2 regions of the Nocardioides luteus genome follow, and region 2 is predicted to be linked to the other one. Evidence: riboswitches for the same ligand, from Rfam matches in the RefSeq annotation. Region 2 holds a riboswitch; the other holds the start of a gene.
The links. A riboswitch is a leader RNA that binds a small molecule or an ion and turns the genes downstream of it on or off. The one in region 2 is predicted to bind cobalamin.

Region 1 (7,559 bases), 2.5 Mb from region 2:
CATCTACTTCGCCGATCCACACTCCCCCTGGCAGCGAGGATCCAACGAGAACACCAACCGGCTCCTCAGACACTGGTTCGAGAAGAGCAGCGACCTCTCACGCCACACTCCCCAAGACCTCCAACGCATCGCCGACACCCTCAACCAACGCCCACGCCCTACCCTTGACCTACAGACGCCGGCCCAACGGCTGGCCCAGCTGCTGAACCCAGCAGCCTGACCAACCGTTGCTTCGACCGGTTGAGTCCACCGCCTTCACAAAGTGTCATCGTCTAGTAAAAGGGGCGCGCGGTAGGCCCACTGCACGACGGTGCGCTGAGGCGCCCAGCCGCGGAAGGTGCCGATCGTGTCGACGGACTCCACAGAGATCCGGGTCAGCTCGCCGCCCAGCTCGGCATGCTGTCGCGTCAGGAGCTGCTCGGTCTCCAGGGTGACGCCGTGGACGACCAGACGACCGCCGGGGCGGAGGGCGGCGAGGCAGGTGTCGAGGACGCCGGGGCGGGTTGCGCCGCCGCCGATGAAGATCGCGTCGGGGGAGCGGAGGCCGGGCAGGGCGTCGGGGGCGCGGCCCTCGACGACGGCGAGGCCGGGTACGCCGAGGCGGGTCGCGTTGCGGGCGATCCGGGCGGCCCGCTCGGGGCTGGCCTCGATGGCCGTCGTGGTGCAGGAGGGGTGCGCCCGCATCCACTCGATCCCGACCGAGCCGGCGCCGGCGCCGACGTCCCACAGGTGCGCCCCAGGAGTGGGTGCCAGTCGGGCCAGGGCCGAGGCGCGCAGGTCGCGCTTGGTCAGCTGGCCGTCGTTCTCGAAGACGTCATCGGGCAGGCCCGCAGCCCAGCCGAGAGAGGGCGCGCCGACGCACTCGATCGCGACGATGTTGAGCCGTGGTGACTCGCCCGCCCAGGTCGAGGCCGTCCCCGTCCGGGCGCTCTCGGTCTCTGCGCCCAGCTCGCCGAGGACGGTCATCGTCGACGCGCCGAACCCGCTCGTGATCAGCAGGTTCGCGAGCTCGGCCGGGGTCGACCCGTCGGAGGAGAGGGCCAGGATCCGGCGGCCGGGGGCGAGCTCGCGGGCGACCAGCGACACGTCGCGGCCGACCAGACTGACTGCCACGCACGACTCGGCCGGCCAGCCCATCCGGGCGCGGGCGAGGGCGACGGAGGAGACGGCCGGCTCGATGCGTACGTTGGCTGCTCCGAGCAGGTCGATCAGGGTCGTACCGATGCCGGAGACCAGCGGGTCGCCCGAGGCCAGCGCGACGACAGGGGCGTCCGTCGGCAGCGACTCGAGCAGGGCCGGGAGCCCCTCGCGCAGCGGCGAGGGCCAGGGCTCGCGCCGCTGGCCGGGAACGTCGGGGACGAGGTCGAGATGACGCTTGCCGCCGAGGAGGGTCGCGGCGTCCTGGATCAGCTGCTGGTGACGTACGGGGATCTCGTCCCAACCTCCGGCACCGATGCCCACCACGACGATCATGAGGCCAGACGCTACAGTGACCGCACAGGCGCGAGGTGCCCCGACTGCCCAGTCATCGGCTCGAGAGGAGAGCTGGTGAGGACGGTGGGACGGGAGAATCTGGGAAGCCGGTGAGATTCCGGCACAGGCCCGCTGCGGTGAACCGAGCCCCACACGGGGGACTCGGCAAGTCCGAAGACCGGCCCCGCGTCCATCCATCCAACGCGATAGGGAGCGGGAGCCTCTCATGCCGGTGCACTATCCATTTTCTGCCGTCCTCGGCTGTCAGGCGGACGACCTCGACGACATGGGCCTCGCGCTCGTGCTCACCACGATCTCCCCGGAGATCGGCGGGGTCCTGGTCCGCGGCGAGAAGGGGACCGCGAAGTCGACGGCCGTACGCGGCCTGGCGGCCGTGCTGCCCTCGATCTCGGTCTATGCGGGGGACCGGTTCTCGATCGACCCCGCCGACCCGTCCGCGGAGTCGCCGGACGGGCCGTTCGGGTCCGCTGCCGTCGTGGAGAGCCGGCCGGTGCGGCTGGTCGAGCTCCCGGTCGGTGCGACCGAGGACCGGGTCGTGGGCTCGCTCCATCTGGAGAGCGCGCTGTCGCGCGGTGCGGTCGAGTTCGAGCCGGGGCTGCTCGCCCGGGCCCACCGCGGACTGCTCTACGTCGACGAGGTCAACCTGCTCCACGACCACCTGGTCGACCTGCTCCTGGACGCGGCCGCGATGGGCCGGGTCTCGGTCGAGCGCGACGGGGTCTCGGTCGAGCACGCCGCCCGGTTCGTGCTGATCGGCACCATGAACCCCGAGGAGGGCGAGCTGCGCCCGCAGCTGCTGGACCGCTTCGGGCTCACCGTCGAGGTTGCCGCTCCTCGCGATCCCGCCCTCCGGGCGGAGGTCGTACGCCGCCGGATGGCCTTCGACCTGGACGCTCCCGCGTTCGTCGAGCGCTATGTGGCCGCCGAGCGTGACCTGACCGCCCGGGTGTCCGCCGCCCGCGCGCTGGTCGGGAAGGTCCGGCTCACCGCACCGGGGCTGCTCAAGATCGCCGAGGTCTGCGCGGCCTTCGAGGTCGACGGGCTGCGCGCCGACATCGTCACCGCCCGCACCGCGGTCGCCCACGCCGCCTGGGCCGGGCGCTCCGAGGTCACCCGCGAAGACATCCGCCGGGCCGCACTCCTGGCCCTTCCGCACCGCCGCCGTCGCAACCCGTTCGACGCTCCCGGTCTCGACGAGGACCTGCTCGACCGCATCCTCGGCGACGAGGAACTGCCGCCGGAGCCCCCGGAGGGTGGGCCTTCGGATGGCTCGGACAGCGAAGACTCTGTTGGTCTCGACACGCCTCCGCCTAGCGGCTCCGGCGGCTCGACCGACGCGGAGGACGGTTCGACCGACGCGGAACCCCCGTCGGTCGAGCCCGCGAGCGAAGCGAGCGGTGTCGAGACCAACACAGCCGATGACGCACCCGACCAGGCCCAATCTCCTTCCGGCGTCGCAGGCGAGTCCGTCACCGCCGCCGCCCCGGCCTACCGCCCCCGCCTCCTGACCGTCACCGGCCTGGGCACCGGCCGCACCGGCGGCCGGAGCAAGGCGATCGGCAGCAGCGGCCGCCGGATCGGCGCGAACACCAGCGTCCGCGGCTCCCTCCATCTCGTCGAGACGCTCAAGGCGGCCGCTGGCAAGCAGGCCGCCCGGCCGCGTACGTCCGCGAAGGTCGAGCTGCGCATCGAGGACCTCCGCACCGCGGTCCGTGAGGGTCGCGAGGCCAACCTGGTGCTCTTCTGCGTGGACGCGTCCGGGTCCATGGCCGCGCGCAAGCGGATGGCGCAGGTGAAGGCCGCGGTCCTCTCGCTGCTCCTCGACGCCTACCGGCGCCGCGACAAGGTCGGGATGATCACCTTCCGCGGCGAGGGCGCCGAGCTGGTGCTGCCGCCGACCGGGTCGGTCGACCTCGCAGCGGCCCGTCTCGACGAGGTGCCCGCCGGAGGACGTACGCCGCTGGCCGAAGGCCTCCTCGAGGCCGCCCGAGTGCTGCAGCGCGAGCACCTGCGTGACCCCGATCTGCGGCCGCTGCTGGTGGTCGTCACCGACGGTCGCGCCAACTCGTCCCGAAAAACTGCGCAGACCCACGGTAAGGACGCCGTCCGACGCTCGCAGCAGGCCGCCGCGTACGTCGCCGGCCTGGGCGTCACCACCGTCGTCATCGACTCCGAGAGCGGACCGATGCGGCTCGGGCTGGCGCGTCAACTGGCCGAGCACCTGGGCGCCGAGCACGTCCCGGTCGCCGAGGTGAGCGCCGAGGCGCTGACGTCGGCCGTCCACGGGTTCACCGGATCCACCATGGGAAGGGGCGCTGCCTGATGCCGAAGGGACAGCCGCTGAACGTGCCCGACGACGGGCTCACCACCCGCCAGCGCCGCAACCGGCCGCTGGTGATGGTCCACACCGGTCCCGGCAAGGGGAAGTCGACCGCCGCCTTCGGCCTCGCGCTGCGCGGCTGGAACCAGGGCTGGCGGATCGGGGTCTTCCAGTTCGTGAAGTCGGCCAAGTGGCGCATCGGCGAGCAGACCGTGCTCGAGCGCCTCGGCAAGCTGCACGAGGAGACCGGCGAGGGCGGACCGGTCGACTGGCACAAGATGGGCTCCGGCTGGTCCTGGAGCCGCAAGCAGGGGGAGGCCGAGGACCACGCCGCGGCCGCCGCCGAGGGCTGGGCCGAGATCAAGCGGTGCCTGGCCGACGAGCGCTACGACCTGCTCGTCCTCGACGAGTTCACCTACCCGATCAAGTGGGGCTGGGTCGACGCCGCCGAGGTCGCCTCGGTGCTCGCCGAGCGGCCGGGGCGCCAGCACGTCGTCATCACCGGCCGCGACGCCGATCCCGCCGTGCTCGAGGTCGCCGACCTGGTCACCGAGATGACCAAGATCAAGCACCCCATGGACGCCGGGCAGAAGGGCCAGAAGGGCATCGAATGGTGACCCTGCCCCGGCTGGTGGTTGCGGCTCCGTCGACGGGTTCGGGGAAGACGACGATCGCGACCGGGCTGATGGCGGCGCTGCGCGCCTCCGGGATGACCGTGAGCGGGCACAAGGTCGGCCCGGACTACATCGACCCCGGCTACCACGCGCTCGCGACCGGACGCCCGGGCCGCAACCTCGACCCGCACCTGGTCGGCGTCGAGCGGGTGGTGCCGCTGCTGCTCCACGGTGCCGCTGGTGCCGAGGTGGCGGTCATCGAGGGCGTCATGGGGCTCTACGACGGCCGCCTCGGCACCGACGGCTTCGCCTCCACCGCGCATGTCGCCGCACTGACCTCCTCGCCGGTCGTCCTGGTCCTCGACGTCGCCCGGATGTCCCGCTCCGCTGCCGCGATCGCCGCCGGGATGGCGGCCTTCGACCCGTCCGTACGCATCGGGGGAGTCGTGCTCAACCGCTGCTCTCCCGGGCGCAACGCCGAGGAGATCCGGCGAGCGCTGGAGCAGGTCGGTCTGCCGGTGCTCGGCATGCTCCCGCGGGACGAGTCGCTCGCCTCCCCGTCGCGTCACCTGGGTCTCGTCCCGGTCGCCGAGCGCGACGAGTCCGTCGCGCTGATCGAGCGCCTGGGGGAGCAGGTCGCCGCCCACCTCGACCTGTCCGCCCTGCTCGACGTCGCCCGCTCCGCTCCCGATCTGGACGCCGAGCCGTGGGATCCGGCCACGGCGCTGGAGATGGACGCCGCGCCGGGCGGGGAGCGTCCGGTCGTCGCGGTCGCGGGCGGCCGGGCGTTCACGTTCCGCTACCCCGAGACCGAGGAGCTCCTGGAGGCCGGAGGCTGCGACGTACGCCCCTTCGACCCGCTCACCGATCCCGCGCTCCCCGAGGGCACGAGGGGGATCTATCTCGGTGGCGGCTTCCCGGAGGTGTACGCCGCCGACCTGGCCGCCAACACGAGCCTGCTCCGCGACCTGAGGGCCGCCGTCGAGGCCGGGATCCCGACCGTCGCCGAGTGTGCCGGACTCCTCTACCTGGCCGAGTCGCTCGACGAGGTCCCGATGGCCGGCGCCATCCCCACCCGGGCTGCGATGAGCGAGCGCCTGACCCTGCGCTACCCGGTCGCCACCGCCGAGTCCGACTCCTTCCTCACCCGCGCCGGCGAGCAGGTGACCGGCCACGAGTTCCACCGCACCATCACCTCGCCCCCGGCCGGCACCCAGGCGGCGTGGGCCGTCGACGGTGTGCAGACAGGCTTCAGCAGCGACACCGTCCACGCGTCGTACCTCCACGTGCATTGGGCCGGCCATCCACACCTTGCCCGCCGCTTCGCCGAATCCGTCGGTCGAGCCGCCCCGGCTGGTCGAGCCGCGAGCGCCAGCGAGCGTGTCGAGACCAACACGGTCGAATCGAGCGCGACCGGGGACCGTGTTGGTCTCGACACGCCTCCGCCCAGCAGCTCCGGCGGCTCGACCAGCGAGGTGGCCGACCCGTTGCGGCACCACGGCGATGTCGAGGTGGGCGACGGGCTGCTCGACTTCGCGGTGAACGTCTACCCGGACCCGCGACCGGAGTGGCTGGACCAGGCGCTCCACGACTCGCTGGCCCCCACCGCCTACCCCGACGAGGAGCCGGCGCGCGCGGCGCTGGCCAAGCATCACGGCCGCGAGCGCACCGAGGTGCTCCCGACGGCCGGTGCGGCCGAGGCGTTCACGCTGGTCGCCCGGGCCAGGACGTGGCGTAAACCGGTCGTCGTGCACCCGCAGTTCACCGAGCCCCACGCGGCGCTCGAGCAGGCCAGCCACACGGTGACCGAGGTGCGCCTCCGTGCCGAGGACGGGTTCGTCCTCGACCCGGCAGCCGTACCCGGTGACGCCGACCTGGTCGTCGTCGGCAACCCGACCAACCCCACCGGAGTGCTCCATCCCGCCGCCACCCTCCGCGGACTCCTCCGCCCCGGCCGCCTGGTCGTGGTCGACGAGGCGTTCATGGACGCGGTCCCCGGCGAGCCCGAGACCCTCACCGCGGAGCGGGCCGAGGGCCTGCTGGTGATCCGGAGCCTGACGAAGCACTGGTCGATCCCGGGGGTCCGCGCGGGCTACGTCGTCGGCGACGCCACCGCGATCGGCGACCTCGAGGCCGTACGCACCCCGTGGTCCGTCTCGGCCACCGCCGGCGCCGCGATGCTCGCCTGCGCCACCGAGCGCGCGAGCGCCGAGGCCCGCGAGCGCGCCGAGCGCATCGCCACCTGGCGCGAACACCTCGAGGCGGGCCTGCGCGAGCAGCAGATCGAGTACGTCCCCTCGACCGCCTCCTTCGTCCTGGCCCGCCCCGGCGCCGGGGTCCGGGAGGCCCTGCGTGAGCAGGGCATCGCCGTACGCCGCGCCGACACCTTCCCCGGGCTCGGCCCGGACTGGGTGCGGATCGCGGTGCGCCCCGAGGAGATCACCGACCAGCTCCTGACCGCCCTGCGGCGGACCGGGGGAGACCGGTGAGCCCACGGGCGATCGGGCTGCTGGCCGGCTTCGCGCTGGATCGCCTGCTCGGCGATCCCCGGCGCTACCACCCGGTCGCCGGCTTCGGCACGGTCGCGATGAAGGCGGAGCAGACGTGCTACGCGGACGATCGTGCCCGAGGAGTCCTCCACACCGCGACGCTGGTCGGGGGAGCGGTCGTCCTCGGCGCCGCCGCCGAGCGCCTCGCTCCCGGCCGGGCCGGGAAGATGTTGGTCACCGCCGCCGCCACCTGGGCTGTCCTGGGCGGCCGCTCGCTGGAACGCGAGGCACTGGCGGTCCACGCACACCTCGACACGGGTGACCTGCCCGCCGCGCGGCAGCGGCTGACCCACCTCGTCGGCCGCGACACCGCCGAGCTCGATGCGTCCGAGGTCTCCCGCGCGGTGGTCGAGAGCGTCGCGGAGAACACCTCCGACGCGGTGGTCGCGCCGCTGGTGTGGGGTGCGCTCGCGGGCGTACCCGGCCTTCTCGGCTACCGCGCCGCCAACACCCTGGACGCGATGGTCGGCCACCACAACGACCGCTACGAGCGCTTCGGCTGGGCCAGCGCCCGCCTCGACGACCTGCTCAACCTCCCCGGCTCACGACTCTCCGGCCTGCTCACCCTGGCCGCCGCGCCGT
Region 2 (7,559 bases):
GCAGGTCGACGTGCTGGTCTCGCCGACGTCCCCGTCGACGGCGTTCCCGCTGGGCGCGAAGCTCGACGACCCGCTCGCGATGTACATGCAGGACCTGGCCACCATCCCGGCCAACCTGGCCGGCACGCCCGGCATCTCCGTCCCGGCCGGGGTCTCCGACGTGGACGGGCTGCCCGTCGGCGTACAGCTCTTGGCGCCGGTCCTGGAGGACGCCCGTCTCTACCGCGTCGGTGCCGCGCTCGAGGGCGCCATCGGTCCGGTGCTCTCGATCGACAAGCTGGAGGTGGCCCGATGACGGAGACTTTGGTTCCGTTCGACGAGGTGCTGGAGCGCTACGACCCGGCCTTCGGGCTCGAGGTGCACGTCGAGCTCAACACCAACACCAAGATGTTCTGCGGCTGCCCGGCGACGTTCGGCGGCGAGCCCAACTCCCAGGTCTGCCCGACCTGCCTCGGCCTGCCCGGCTCGATGCCGGTCGTGAACGCCAAGGCCGTGGAGTCGGCGATCCGGATCGGGCTCGCGCTCAACGGGTCGATCGCGGAGTGGTGCCGGTTCGCCCGGAAGAACTACTTCTACCCGGACATGCCGAAGAACTTCCAGACCTCGCAGTACGACGAGCCGATCGTCTACGACGGCTACCTCGACGTCGAGGTCGAGGGTGAGACCTTCCGGATCGAGATCGAGCGCGCCCACATGGAGGAGGACACCGGCAAGACCACCCACATCGGTGGCGCCACCGGCCGCATCCACGGCGCCGACTACTCGCTGGTCGACTACAACCGCGCCGGCATCCCGCTGATCGAGATCGTCACCCGCCCGATCCTCGGCACCGGCGCCAAGGCGCCGCTCGTGGCCAAGGCCTACGTCGCCGCGCTGCGCGAGATCCTGCTCGGTCTGGGGGTCTCCGACGTACGCATGGACCAGGGCTCGATGCGCTGCGACGTCAACCTGTCGCTGTCCCCGAAGGGCTCCGACAAGCTCGGCACCCGCACCGAGACGAAGAACGTGAACTCGCTGCGCTCGGTCGAGCGGGCCGTACGTTTCGAGATGTCGCGCCACGCCGGGATCCTCGACGCGGGGGAGGCGATCTTCCAGGAGACCCGCCACTTCCACGAGGACACCGGGACCACCTCGGCCGGGCGGCCGAAGTCGGACGCCGACGACTACCGCTACTTCCCCGAGCCGGATCTCGTCCCGGTCGCGCCGAGCCGTGAGTGGGTCGAGGAGCTGCGCGGCACGCTGCCCGAGCCGCCCGCCGAGAAGCGCGCGCGGCTGCAGGCCGAGTGGGGCTACTCCGACCTGGAGATGCGTGATGTCTGGGCCGCCGGTGCGCTGACGCTGATCGAGTCGACCGTCGCCGAGGGGGCTTCCGCCCAGGCCGCGCGCAAGTGGTGGATGGCCGAGCTCTCCCGGGCCGCCAACGACCGCGGCGTCGAGCTGGCCGAGGTCGGGGTCACCCCCGCCCAGGTCGCCGAGGTGCAGAAGCTGGTCGACGGCGGCTCGCTGACCGACAAGCTCGCCCGCCAGGTCTTCGAGGGCCTGCTGGCCGGTGAAGGCACCGTCGCCGAGATCGTCGACGCCCGCGGCCTCGCGGTCGTCTCCGACGACGGTGCGCTCGGCGCAGCCGTCGACGAGGCGATCGACGCCCAGCCCGCTGTCGCCGAGAAGATCCGAGGCGGCAACCAGGCCGCGGCCGGTGCCCTCATCGGCGCGGTCATGAAGGCGACCGGCGGCAAGGCCGACGCCAAGCGCGTGCGCGAGCTGATCCTGGAGAAGCTGGCCTGATGTAGCGACTGTGTTGGTCTCGACACGCTCGGCCGCAGCCGGCCTCCCGGCTCGACCAGCGTGCGCTGGTCGAGCCGCCGGAGCCGCTAGGCGAAGGCGTGTCGAGACCAACACATTCCTCTTCCTGCCACACTGATCCGGTGACCGAGCCCTTCCGCATCGCCCTGCTCATCGACGCCGACAACGCCCCTGCGGCCAAGATCGACGCGATCCTCAACGACCTGGCCGAGTACGGCGAGGTGACGATCCGCCGGGCCTACGGGAACTGGACCAAGCCCGAGCTGAAGGGGTGGATCGAGGAGCTGCACGACGCCGCGATCCGGCCGATGCAGCAGTTCGACCTGACCGCCCACAAGAACGCCTCCGACATGGCGCTCGCCATCGATGCCGTCGAGCTGCTGCACGCGGCGATCCCGGACGCGTTCGCGCTGGTCTCCTCCGACTCCGACTTCACCCCGCTGGTGCACTATCTGCGGGAGAAGGGTCGCGCGGTCTACGGCTACGGCCGGGAGAAGACGCCGGCGCCGTTCAAGAGCGCCTGCACCCGGTTCACCGTGGTGGAGAAGCTCGGTGGTTCCGAGGAGGAGACCGACACCGACGCCGAGGCCGGCGCCACCCCCGCCCGCAAGCCGTCCTCCTCGGCGACCACGGGGCAGGTGCTGAAGCGCAACGCCCGGTTGATCCAGCTGCTGCGCAACTCCATCGCCGCGGCCGCCGACGACGACGGCTGGGCCCTGGTCGGTACGGTCGTCTCCCGCATCCGCAACCAGTCCTCCGAGGACCCCCGCAACTACGGCTACGCCACCTGGACCAAGCTCATCAAGGCGATCGACCTCTTCGAGCTCAAGGACGAGGGCACCTCGGCGATCGCGGTCAGCGACAAGCGCATCAAGAAGTGAGCGAGCGTCAGCGAGCGAACCACGAGATCAACGCGGCGGCGTGACGTACGTCTGCTAGGAGGCGTCCGCGGCGCGGTCCTGGTCGTCTGCCTTCTTCGGCTTCGGGCGAGTGCAGTCGATCCCCTTGGGCACCGACCCGTTGAGGTGCTTCAGCGCGGCCTTGAAGTCGCGGCAGCGCTCGGCGTCCTCCTCCTTGTTGCGGGGATAGCCGATCGCCGCGTTGACCTTGCCCATCTCGAGGTCGTCGGCGAGCGGGTTGATCTCGCGGGCGACGGTCCAGTACCAGCGCGAGATCGGCGCGCTGTGGTCCAGCGACCGGGCCAGCTCGGGGCGGCGGCGCAGGTCGATCCCGAAGTAGGCGCCGGCGTCGGTGTAGTTGGCCTCGCCGGTCAGCTGGATGTAGCCGCGGCCGGCGTACTTCCGCTTGTCGCGGGGGCCCTTGGCGTCGTGGTGGAAGGAGCTCTCGTTGGCGAGCGTGGCCAGGTAGGCCGCCTGCCGGTAGGGGGTCGTGATCCGGGCGTCGTCCATGGCGCGGTTGAGCGTCGGCAGCCCGGTCTCGACGGTCTTCTTGTTCCCGACCTTGTCGCCGAACATGGCGACCAGGTCGTCGTACGTGACCGAGGTCCGATCCGGTGCCGCGAGTGCCGTCGTGGTCGGGCAGAGAGCGAGAAGGGTGGCCGAGATCGAGGTTGCGACAAGGCCGAGAATCCTGTGGCGCATGGGGACAGAGTGACTGCTCGACGGCGATCCCGCAAGCAGGGCGTGCGCGGCATAGGATTGCCCCGCATCAAAGCAGAGCCTCAATCAACACACGCCGTGGTGGGGGAAGCCGGTCGAATCCCGGCGCTGACCCGCAACCGTAGGCTCAGGACATCGAGGGTCCTGAGCGAGCCGGAGCACCTGCCGACGGACGCGTACTGACCTGACGCTGTCGTGGAAAGCAGCGGGTCGGCCCTGGGCCTTCCCGACGAACAGCGCGGAAGGAACCATGAAGAAGACCGTCCTCGGTGGCATCGCCGCCGCCCTCGCCCTCACCTCGCTCGCCGGCTGCGGCGAGAAGGCCGTCGAGGAGGGGGAGAAGCCCGCCTACGACGCGAAGGTGTCCACCTCGGTGGCCGACTGGCTCGTCGCCCAGGCCCCGAAGGGTGTGGCCCACAACGCGCAGTACGGCACCGACGACTTCGGCCTCAGCGCCGACATCGGGATCGCGCTGGCCGAGGTCGGCGGCTACGACGAGGAGATCGCCACGATCGTCGCGGCCGTGATGAAGAACAAGAAGGCCTACACCTCGCCGGGGTTCGGCACGGTCACCTCGGCCGGGGCCACGGCCAAGGCGCTCGTCCTCCAGCAGAACGTCGACGCCTCCGACCCCGGTCTGCTGAAGCAGCTCGAGGGCACCGTCGCCGAGAACGGCCGCATCGCCGACGAGCTCGACCCCAAGAACAAGGAGGCGACCGACTACTCCAACACCATCGGCCAGTCGTACGCCGTGTGGGCGCTGAGCAACGCGGAGAGCAAGGAGGCCACGGCCGCCGCGGAGTTCCTGGCCGGGCAGCAGTGCGAGGAGGGCTGGTTCCGGGTCACGTTCACGGCCGACCCCGCGGCCGCCGACCAGACCTGCGACGGCGACCCGAAGGCCGCGCCGGACGCCGACGCCACCGCCTTCGCGCTGATCGCGCTGTCCTCGGTCGCCTCTCCCGAGGCCGAGAAGGCGGTCAAGGCAGGCGTCGAGTGGCTGAAGGAGACCCAGGCCGAGGACGGGTCCTTCAAGGCCGCCACCGGCAACATCGCCAACTCCAACACCACCGGCCTGGCCGGGTGGGCGTTCGGGCGCGCCGGGGAGACCGACGCTGCCGAGAAGGCGGCCTCCTGGGTCGCCGAGCACGTCGTGACCTGCGGCGACGACGTCGGCGCGGTGGCCTACGACGACGCCGCCCTGACCGAGGGCAACACCAAGGGGCTGACCAAGGAGTCCGAGGGGATGTACCGCCTCGCGGCCGCCCAGGCGCTGCCGTCGCTGGTCTACCTGCCCAAGGACGCGACCGCGAAGAGCTCGTGCTGATCCTGCGGTCCGCTCGCGTGGCCCTGGCGATCCTCGCCGGAGCCACCGCACTCGTCGTCACCCCCGCCTCCGCGTCGGCCGCCGTCTCGCGGTCCGACGAGGCGTGTGACGGCGTCACCGTCGTCGTCGAGCCCAACGCGCTGGGCGGCGACCCCGCGGTCACCTGCGTCCGGCCCGAGGAGGGCGACACCGGCGCCGATCTCTTCGAGAAGGCAGGACATCCGCTCACCTACGTGACCGCGATGCCCAGCGTCGTCTGCCGCGTCGACGGCCGGCCGAAGACCGCCGGTTGCGCCCAGATGCCGCCCGCCGACGCCTACTGGTCGCTGTGGGTCACCGACGAATCCGGGGCCTGGAGCTATGCCTCCAGAAATGTTACCGAAATCAGCGTGACCTCCGGGCAGGGTGTTGCGTTCACGTGGATAGACGACGATGTCGTTACCGCTCCGGCGACGGAGCTTGGGGATGCTGTGGGGGCGCCCTCAAGCCCGTCGCCGGAGTTATCTCCGGACGACGCACCCTCCGAGCCCCGGCAGCTGCCCGTCTGGGTCGCTCCGGCCGGGATCCTCGCCCTCTTCTCCGTCGCCGGTGTCGTGTGGTGGCGTCGGCGATGAGCACGCTGATCCGCACAGCCGCGGTCGCGCGCCTGCCCCGGGATCTGCACCCCGTCGCGTGGTGGGTGTGGGCGATCGGCCTGGCTGCGTACGCCTCCTTCACCACCAACCCGCTGCTGCTTCTGCTGCTGGTGGGGGTGGTCTCGGTCGTGGTCGCGGCCCGCCGCGGGGAGCAACCGTGGGCGAAGGCGTTCCGGCTCTACGTCGGCCTCGCCCTGTTCATCGTGGCGACCCGGGTGCTCTTCCGGGTGCTCCTGGGCGCCGTGCCGGGTCACGTGCTCATCGACCTGCCCGAGATCCCGCTTCCCGAATGGGTGCTGGGGATCCGGCTGCTCGGGCCGCTCACCCGCGAGGCGCTGCTGGCCGGCCTCTACGACGGCATGCGGCTCGGCGTGATCGTGATCTGCGTCGGTGCGGCCAACGCGCTGGCCAACCCGAAGCGACTGCTGCGGTCGCTGCCGCCGGCGCTCTACGAGATCGGCACCGCGGTCGTGGTCGCGGTGACCGTGCTGCCCCAGCTGGCCGAGTCGGTGCAGCGGGTCCGTGCCGCGCAGCGGCTGCGGGCAGGGGCGACCGGGAGGGTCAAGCGGCTGCGCCGCTTCCTGGTCCCGGTGCTCGAGGACGCGCTGGAGCGGTCGATGGCGCTCGCGGCCGGCATGGACACGCGTGGCTACGGACGTACGGCCGGGGTCCCCGTCGCCACCAGGCGGGTCACCTCGGCGCTCATGCTGGTCTCGCTCGTCGGGCTCTGTGCCGGCGTCTACGCGGTGCTGGACGGGGCCACGCCGGGCTGGCTGGCGACCAGCATGCTGGTGCTCGGCGTCGGGGCCGCGGCCATCGGGCTGAGGTTGGCCGGTCGCCGGGTTTCCCGGACCGTCTACCGGCCGGACCGGTGGCGCTGGCCGGAGGTCGTGGTGGCGCTGAGCGGGATCGTGGTCGCGACCGCGGGCTGGTGGGTCGCCCGGTCACAGGTCCCGGTGGCCTTCCCCGGTGTGAGCGCCGCGCCCGGGGTCACCCTGACGGCGATGGCAGGCGTGCTCGTCGGGCTGCTCCCGGCCGTCGCCGCGCCGGTTCCGGCATCACTCGTCGAGGAGGAGACCGCCGCATGATCGAGCTGCGAGGGATCACGTTCACCCCGCCCGACTCCTCGGAGCACGTGCTCAAGGACGTCGACCTCACCGTCGAGGAGGGCGAGCTGCTGCTCGTCTCCGGCCCGACCGGCTCCGGGAAGTCGACCCTGCTCGGCGTCATCGCCGGCCTGGTGCCCCGTTTCTCCGGCGGCGCGCTCGAGGGTGACCTGCTGCTGGACGGGACCTCGATCATCCGTACGCCGCCGCGCGAGCGCGCCGGGATCATCGGCTACGTCGGGCAGGACCCGGTGGCCGGCTTCGTCACCGACACCGTCGAGGAGGAGCTCGCCTACGGGATGGAGCAGCTCGGCCTCCCGCCCGCGACCATGCGGCGCCGCGTCGAGGAGACCCTCGACCTGCTCGGCATCGCCGAGCTGCGGCAGCGGTCGCTGCGTACGCTCTCGGGTGGGCAGCAGCAGCGCGTCGCAATCGGCTCCGTGCTCACCACCCACCCGCGGGTCGTCGTGCTCGACGAGCCCACCTCCGCCCTCGACCCCACCGCCGCCGAGGACGTGCTCGCCACCATCACCCGGCTGGTCCACGACCTCGGCACCTCCGTCGTCCTCGCCGAGCATCGCCTCGAGCGCGTCGTACCCTTCGCCGACCGGATCGCGCTCCTCGTCGGCGACGGCTCCGTCGCGGTCGACGACCCCGCCGACATCCTCGCGGACTCGCCCGTCGTGCCGCCGCTCGTCGAGCTCGGCCGTGAGCTCGGCTGGTCGCCGCTGCCGCTCACGGTGCGGGATGCCAGGCGGCGGGCGAGGGTTGTGGGATTCCCGGTCGACCGGATATCCCTCGGCTTGACGGGCGCTGAAACACCCGACAAGTCCACGCTGCGCCAGTCGGGTTCGGGCCTGTCCAGTTCCGGCCTCACCGTCACCCGAGGACGTACGCCGGTCCTGCACGACGTCTCGATCGAGCTGCCCGCGGGGCGGGTGACGGCGCTGATGGGGCGCAACGGCTCGGGCAAGTCGACGCTGCTGTGGACGCTGCAGGGCACCCAGAAGCGCCTGACCGGGTCGGTGGACGTCGGCGGCAAGGATCCGGCGACCCTCGACCCCGACGTGCG

Region 1: linked by a shared signal. The riboswitch ahead of HD557_RS06235 (VWA domain-containing protein) and the one ahead of HD557_RS18295 (prenyltransferase/squalene oxidase repeat-containing protein) in region 2 are both predicted to bind cobalamin.

The regions. Positions count from the first base shown of each region.
Region 1 is NZ_JADOVJ010000001.1:1,301,737-1,309,295, forward strand. It holds gene HD557_RS06225 (IS30 family transposase) at 1-220, shown strand, start outside; gene cbiE (precorrin-6y C5,15-methyltransferase (decarboxylating) subunit CbiE) at 256-1,473, opposite strand; cobalamin riboswitch at 1,542-1,675, shown strand; gene HD557_RS06235 (VWA domain-containing protein) at 1,700-3,817, shown strand; gene cobO (cob(I)yrinic acid a,c-diamide adenosyltransferase) at 3,817-4,431, shown strand; gene HD557_RS06245 (cobyrinate a,c-diamide synthase) at 4,425-6,917, shown strand; gene HD557_RS06250 (cobalamin biosynthesis protein) at 6,914-7,559, shown strand, end outside.
Region 2 is NZ_JADOVJ010000001.1:3,820,194-3,827,752, reverse strand. It holds gene gatA (Asp-tRNA(Asn)/Glu-tRNA(Gln) amidotransferase subunit GatA) at 1-295, shown strand, start outside; gene gatB (Asp-tRNA(Asn)/Glu-tRNA(Gln) amidotransferase subunit GatB) at 292-1,785, shown strand; gene HD557_RS18305 (NYN domain-containing protein) at 1,926-2,684, shown strand; gene HD557_RS18300 (glycoside hydrolase family 19 protein) at 2,739-3,404, opposite strand; cobalamin riboswitch at 3,485-3,606, shown strand; gene HD557_RS18295 (prenyltransferase/squalene oxidase repeat-containing protein) at 3,673-4,746, shown strand; gene HD557_RS18290 (hypothetical protein) at 4,740-5,360, shown strand; gene HD557_RS18285 (energy-coupling factor transporter transmembrane component T) at 5,357-6,469, shown strand; gene HD557_RS18280 (ABC transporter ATP-binding protein) at 6,466-7,559, shown strand, end outside.